DNA from 3 places in the Ligilactobacillus murinus genome. Region 1 is predicted to be linked to each of the others. Evidence: predicted binding sites of a transcription regulator. Region 1 holds the regulator's gene; each other region holds the start of a gene.
The links. Region 1 encodes LexA, which represses DNA repair genes until DNA is damaged. Its sites were predicted from a motif close to CNAACANNTGTTNG; they were not measured.
Positions count from the first base shown of each region.

Region 1 (2,280 bases):
AAGAAGCTCATAGCAAGGCAAAAAAATTAGCGTTAGAGATCAGTGAGTTGCGTAAGCAGACTGCTAAACGGCTTGAAGCTGAGATCCATCAGCAGTTGAGTGCACTATATATGGATAAAGCTGTTTTTGAAGTGCGATTTTTACCGGCGAATGGACAATTGACTGAAACTGGCCTTGATCGGGTCGAATTTTATATTCAAACTAATCCCGGAGAAGAAATGGGGGCTTTAGCAAGGATCGCTTCTGGTGGTGAATTATCGCGGATCATGCTCGCGCTAAAGACGATCTTTGCTCAAAATAAAGGTGTGACGAGTATTATTTTCGATGAGGTCGATACTGGGGTCAGTGGACGTGTCGCACAAGCGATCGCTGAAAAGATCAGCCAGATCGCAACTAATTCGCAGGTGCTGTGTATCACCCACTTGCCACAGGTCGCAGCTGTGGCAGACCACCATTATTTTATTGCTAAACATGTAGCCAATGGGCGGACTGAAACTTCGCTTACGATCTTAAATGATAAAGAACGGATCGAAGAACTAGCCCGGATGCTGTCAGGTTCTTCGATCACGACTTTGACACTAGAACATGCAGAAGAACTGCTAAAAATGGCTAAGGAAGGTAAATAGTTCTAAAAGATGCACTTTGAGGCATCTTTTTTTTGGAATTAAAAAAACTAGAAGTCTTTAAACTCCTAGTTACTAAAATACCGACTTTAGATCATATCACGGTAGAGTCCGATGACTTTGCCTAAAATTACGACATTATCCAAGATGATCGGATCCATCGTTTCATTTTCAGGTTGTAATCTAAAATACCCGTCTTCTTTGTAGAATCGCTTGCATGTTGCCTCATCGTCTTCGGTCATGGCGATCACGATATCACCATTGTCAGCAGCAGACTGTTTTCTAACGATAACTTGATCACCATCTAAGATCCCAGCATCGATCATGCTTTCACCACGGATGTTCAACATGAACAAATCATTGGCATCACTTAAATTAGGTGGTAATGGAAAGTAATCAGTTGTTTCTTCAACAGTTAAGATCGGCATCCCTGCGGTCACAGTTCCGATGACTGGGATCTCATTTAAAGTAGTTTTGATCCCTAGAGCTTCTAGACCAGCAAGGGTAACTTCCATTGCCCGTGGCTTAGTAGGATCTTTTTTGAGAAAACCTTTCTTAGTTAAGCGTGCTAAATGACCGTGTACAGTTGAGGTCGAAGAAAGTGAGACTGCTTGACAGATCTCGCGCACAGTCGGTGGATAACCTTTGCTCTCAACTGTATTGTAGATAAAACGCAAAATATTTAGCTGTCTTTTTTCGGATGCTTTTGTCATTTTGAACACCTCAATACATTTCTATAGGGTAATTATAACATAGAAAATCAGCAGTTACAAACAAGCGTTTGCTTTATCGAAAAGAAAGCGACTAAACTAATGACTTTCTTAAAATTTTGAGCTAGAATATAGAAGATAGATCATCTTGGAAAAGAGGAATTTAATATGGAAAAAGACGAAACATTAGAACAAACGTCAGAAAAGACGGAAGCAAAAAAAAGTGCGATCCCACAAGAGCTGATCGATCGTATCAATGAATTGTCTAAAAAGAAAAAAGAAGGCACACTAACAGAAGCTGAAAAAGAAGAGCAACAAGAATTGCGTAAGACTTACTTAGCGATGTTTAGAGAAAACTTCCGTAGCCACGTAGAAATGTTACAAGTCTACGATAAAGATGGCAATGAAGTTACTCCAGAAAAGGTGAAAAAGATCCAACGTGAACGTGGTTTGCGTGATAATTAAAGCTGTTTAGCGCTTTATTTTTAAGGATAATTTGTGTAGAATAAGTAGTTGAATGAATATAATGAGAAGGGGGTGCTGGAATGTCTACTGGAATTTGGATCGTACTTGTAGTCTTAGCGCTTATCCTTGGCTTTGTTGGTGGTTTCTTTGCTGCTCGTAAGTACATGGAAGACTATTTGAAGAAAAATCCGCCGATCAATGAACAGATGTTGCGGACGATGATGATTCAGATGGGGCAAAAGCCTTCTGAAAAGAAACTTCATCAAATGATGGCTTCAATGAAGCAAAATATGTCTAAAAAATAATTTAAAACTAAAAATAGGTTGTGACTTATGTGTCCAACCTATTTTTAGTTATTTTTTTGTTGCAGGATCGATGTAGTGGAAGCTTGGATCGATCGCTTTGTCCAGTTTGGTAAAGGCTTGTTCCATTTCATTGATGATCGCTGCTTGGGTCTCATCGGTCAACTTAGTTTTGCGATC
Region 1 covers NZ_CP023565.1:797,444-799,723, reverse strand. Annotated here, with positions in the region: gene recN (DNA repair protein RecN) at 1-626, shown strand, start outside; gene lexA (transcriptional repressor LexA) at 713-1,336, opposite strand; gene CPS94_RS03965 (DUF896 domain-containing protein) at 1,502-1,798, shown strand; gene CPS94_RS03960 (YneF family protein) at 1,879-2,103, shown strand; gene CPS94_RS03955 (lysophospholipid acyltransferase family protein) at 2,152-2,280, opposite strand, start outside.

Region 2 (2,280 bases), 480 kb from region 1:
TACTGTGCGGCATTTACATGCTTATGCCGGGATCATGATCACAGCAAGCCATAATCCAAAACAATATAACGGTTATAAGATCTATGGTGAAGATGGGGCTCAAATGCCACCAAAAGAATCAGATATGATCACAAATTATATTCGTGAAGTTGATGATCTTTTTGCAGTCGAAGTTGCTGATAAAGACGCTTTGATCAATGACAACACATTGCAAGTCATCGGTTCAGAAGTTGACGAAGTTTATTTAGAAAATGCTAAAGAAGTAACGATCGACCGTGAGTTAGTTGCTGAAGAAGGCAAAACGATGAAGTTGGTCTTTACGCCACTTCACGGTACTGGTGGGATGTTAGGTGAAAAGGCTTTACGTCAAGCAGGTTTTGAAGACTTTACAATGGTCCCAGAACAAGCTATGCCAGACCCAGAGTTTCCAACCGTTGAACATCCAAATCCAGAGTTTACAGAAGCTTTTGATTTAGCGATCAAATTAGGCAAGAGCCAAAAAGCTGATCTTTTAGTGGCTGTCGACCCTGACGCTGATCGTTTAGGAGCAGCCGTTCGACAACCAGATGGTGAATATGAATTGTTGACGGGTAACCAGATCGCAGCTTTGATGTTGAATTATATTTTAACAGCTCGTAAAAAAGCAGGTAACTTACCAGCAAATGGGGCTTTAGTAAAATCGATCGTTTCTAGTGAATTTGCTGCTAAAGTTGCGGCTGACTTTGGGATCGAAACGATCAATGTCTTGACTGGGTTCAAGTTTATCGCTGAACAGATCCAACACTTTGAAGAAACAAATGAACACAGCTTCATGTTAGGTTTTGAAGAAAGTTATGGTTATTTGATCCGTCCGTTTGTGCGCGATAAAGATGCGATCCAATCTTTAGTACTATTAGCTGAAGTAGCTGCTTTTTACAAGAAACAAGGTAAGAATTTATATGATGGTCTACAAGAGTTATTTGAAAAATACGGCTATTTTGCTGAAAAGACGATCGCTTTGACCTTTGATGGGATCGAAGGTGCACAAGAGATCAAAGACTTGATGGCTAAGTTCCGGCAAGAATTGCCAACTGATTTTGCTGGGTATAAAGTGATCGCAGCTGAGGACTATCAAGCTTCCAGTCGTCAAGATGCAGAAGGTAATGTGACAACGATCAACTTGCCTAAGTCAAATGTTTTGAAATACTTCCTTGAAGATGGAACTTGGATCGCAGTTCGTCCTTCAGGTACAGAACCAAAGATCAAATTTTACATTGGAACACAAGGTACTTCCGAAGCTGATGCACAAGCTAAATGTGAAAAATTTGAAAAAGCGATCAATGATTTCATCAAGGGCTAAAGTTTAGCTATTAGCTGTTGAAGACACGGTGATCAGCCGTGTCTTTTTTGGTTCTGCTGATGCGAAAATACGTTCGTTGTGGTATAATCTTGTAAGCAATAGTTTTTAATGAGGGGGTAATCATTTGATCGAACGTCAAGCCGATAAAGAGTTCAAATTAGTTTCAAAATATCAACCAACTGGAGACCAACCGCAAGCGATCAGTGAGCTTGCAGCAGGGATCAAAGCGGGTAAAAAAGAACAGATCTTATTAGGGGCTACTGGGACAGGGAAAACTTTTACGATCTCAAATGTGATCGCCAAAGTCAATAAGCCAACTTTGGTCTTAGCTCATAATAAGACCCTGGCAGGCCAGCTCTATGGCGAGTTTAAAGAATTTTTCCCAGACAATGCTGTTGAGTATTTTGTATCCTACTACGATTACTATCAACCTGAAGCTTATGTTCCTTCAAGTGATACTTATATCGAAAAGGATTCAAGCATCAACGATGAAATCGATAAATTACGTCACTCTGCGACTAGTTCGCTATTAGAGCGCAATGATGTGATCGTAGTGGCCTCAGTTTCATCGATCTTTGGGTTAGGTGACCCCAAAGAATACCGTGATCAAGCTCTTTCATTGCGAGTTGGGCAAGAGCTTGAACGGGACAAGTTGTTGAACCAATTGATCGATGTTCAATTTGAACGTAACGATATCGACTTTCAACGGGGGCGTTTTCGTGTCCGGGGGGATGTAGTCGAGATCTTTCCCGCTTCACGAGATGAACAAGCGCTTAGGGTCGAATTTTTTGGTGATGAGATCGATCGGATCCGAGAAGTTGACCCTTTGACTGGCGAGATCTTAGGTGAGCGCAATCACGTTGTTATCTTCCCAGCAACGCACTTTTTGACAAGTGGCGAACGTTTAGAAGGAGCTATCAAGAGCATCGAGGCTGAATTAG
Region 2 covers NZ_CP023565.1:321,281-323,560, forward strand. Annotated here, with positions in the region: gene CPS94_RS01565 (phospho-sugar mutase) at 1-1,339, shown strand, start outside; gene uvrB (excinuclease ABC subunit UvrB) at 1,464-2,280, shown strand, end outside.
Region 2: uvrB (excinuclease ABC subunit UvrB) is a predicted target of LexA. The motif match lies at 1,402-1,415, and genes of this name have one in related genera.

Region 3 (2,280 bases), 560 kb from region 1:
AAATTATCCGGCATCGTTTGCATTGTAGTCAGTTTGTCCTTGGTAAAATGGGCTAACTCATAACCTTTGCCATAGCCTAATTCTTTCATCAACTTGGTCGTCCCATTTCTGATCTGCAGTGGCACCGGTTCATTTAAAGTCTGTTTGACATCTTTAGCAACTCTGGTAGTCGCTTTATAAACAGCATTAGATTTAGGTGCCAAAGATAGATAGATCACTGCTTGGGTCAAATGCACATTACATTCAGGCATTCCGATAAATTGACACGTTTGAAAAACATTAACAACTAGATTCAAGGCATTGTTATCAGCTAAACCGATATCTTCACTGGCAAAACGCAACAAGCGCCGGGCAATATATAACGGATCTTCGCCACCGGCTAGCATCCGATTCAACCAATAGATCGCTGCATCAACATCGCTATTACGCATGGATTTATGCAAAGCTGAGATCAAGTCATAATGGTCTTCACCGTTCTTATCATATTTGAGTGTCTTTTCCCCTAAAACTTGACTCAACAGATCATCACTTAGTTCTAAAGTTCCATCTTGGCTGACATTTCCATTATCAACTAGCATCTCTAATGTATTTAAGGCATTTCGCGCATCCCCGTCACTAAAGAGCGCGATCTGCTCTAATAACGTCTTTGAAGCAGTGAGCTCTTTTTCAAAGCCTACTCGACAAGCACGGTCCAACAGCTCAACTAATTGTTCTTTCGTCAGTTGCTTTAAGACAAAGACTTTCAACCTGGATAAAAGCGCTGAATTGATCTCAAAAGATGGATTCTCTGTCGTTGCCCCGATCAAAACAATACTCCCATTCTCCACAAACGGTAAAAAAGCATCTTGTTGCGCCTTATTGAAACGATGGATCTCATCTACGAAAACGATCGTCTTTTGGCCATAAGCAGTATTAGCTTCGGCTTCTTGCATGATCTTTTTGATCTCTTTGATCCCACTTGTGACCGCACTAAATGAGATAAAACCTGCTTTAGTCTGCTTAGCGATAACTTGAGCCAACGTCGTCTTTCCCACACCGGGTGGGCCCCACAAGATCATCGAAGTTACTCGATCTTGAGTGATCAATTCCTTTAAGATCTTACCTGGTCCTAATAAATGCGTCTGCCCGAAAACTTGCTCTAAATTCTCTGGTCGTAAACGACTGGCTAGCGGTTCATTTACTTGGTCCTCAAAGATCGATCCTTGTTGCATGCCCTCACCTCCGTTTATCTGTCGTTTCCATTTTATCATACCGAACATTAGTTTGTAAAAAACAAAACTAATGTACTTGCTCTAACAAAAAAGCAGCCAGTTACCTTGAAGTGAACTATAAGGCAAGCTAAATTTAACTAAAAAACTCGTTGCTCCAAATCAAAACAACGAGTTCTTAGCTACTTATCTAATTTGATATTGTCAGATTCATCAAGTTCTTGAACACCATCAACAAAGTTTTTCTTGGCTTCGTCCATACCTTCATCTTCTTTGACTTCTGTGATCGCCCGCTTTGGGATCGCTTGGGTATTGGCAAAGATCTCAATATGGCGCTTCAAGTTCTTGAATTTCATCGGCGCATCCCCACCGTATTCACCATCAATATTGATCATCATTTTTTCATCGACTGGCTTAGCGACCAATTTAGAGGTTTTAACATAGAGGATATTAGCGTCATTGATGTGTTTACCACCGTTTAAGACCATTGTGATCAAGCGCATCATTTCTAATAGATTACTCGTCTTGACCACGATCAAGGTAAATTTTCCATCATCTAAACTGGCGTCAGGTACGATCTGTTCAAAGCCCCCGACTGAATTAGTCAAAGCTAAGAAAAACATTGATGCTTTACCGTCATAAACACCATCATCATATTCAAGGTGCATATTGATCGGTTTGACCCGGGGCAATAACTCAGCCCCCTTAACCAGGTAAGCCAAGTAGCCAAAAAGGGTCTTGAATTCAGATGGCACTGCATATGTCAATTCACTCAAGAGACCACCGGCTGCAATATTGACAAAATATTTGTCATTAGCTCGCCCGATATCCATCTTGACCGTTTTACCATTGGCGATGACTTTAGCCGCTTCGATCGGACTTTCCCGCGGTATCTTTAAAGCCCGCGCATAGTCATTGGTCGTACCGGCGGGAATGATCCCCAACTTTGGCCGGTGTTTTAGAGGGGCGATCCCATTAACGACTTCATTGATCGTGCCATCACCACCAGCTGCAATGATCAAGTTAAAGCCTGCTTGAGCTGCCCGTTTAGCTTCATTTTGAGCAGAATTAG
Region 3 covers NZ_CP023565.1:233,844-236,123, reverse strand. Annotated here, with positions in the region: gene CPS94_RS01065 (replication-associated recombination protein A) at 1-1,211, opposite strand, end outside; gene CPS94_RS01060 (diacylglycerol kinase) at 1,391-2,280, opposite strand, start outside.
Region 3: CPS94_RS01065 (replication-associated recombination protein A) is a predicted target of LexA. The motif match lies at 1,253-1,266, and genes of this name have one in related genera.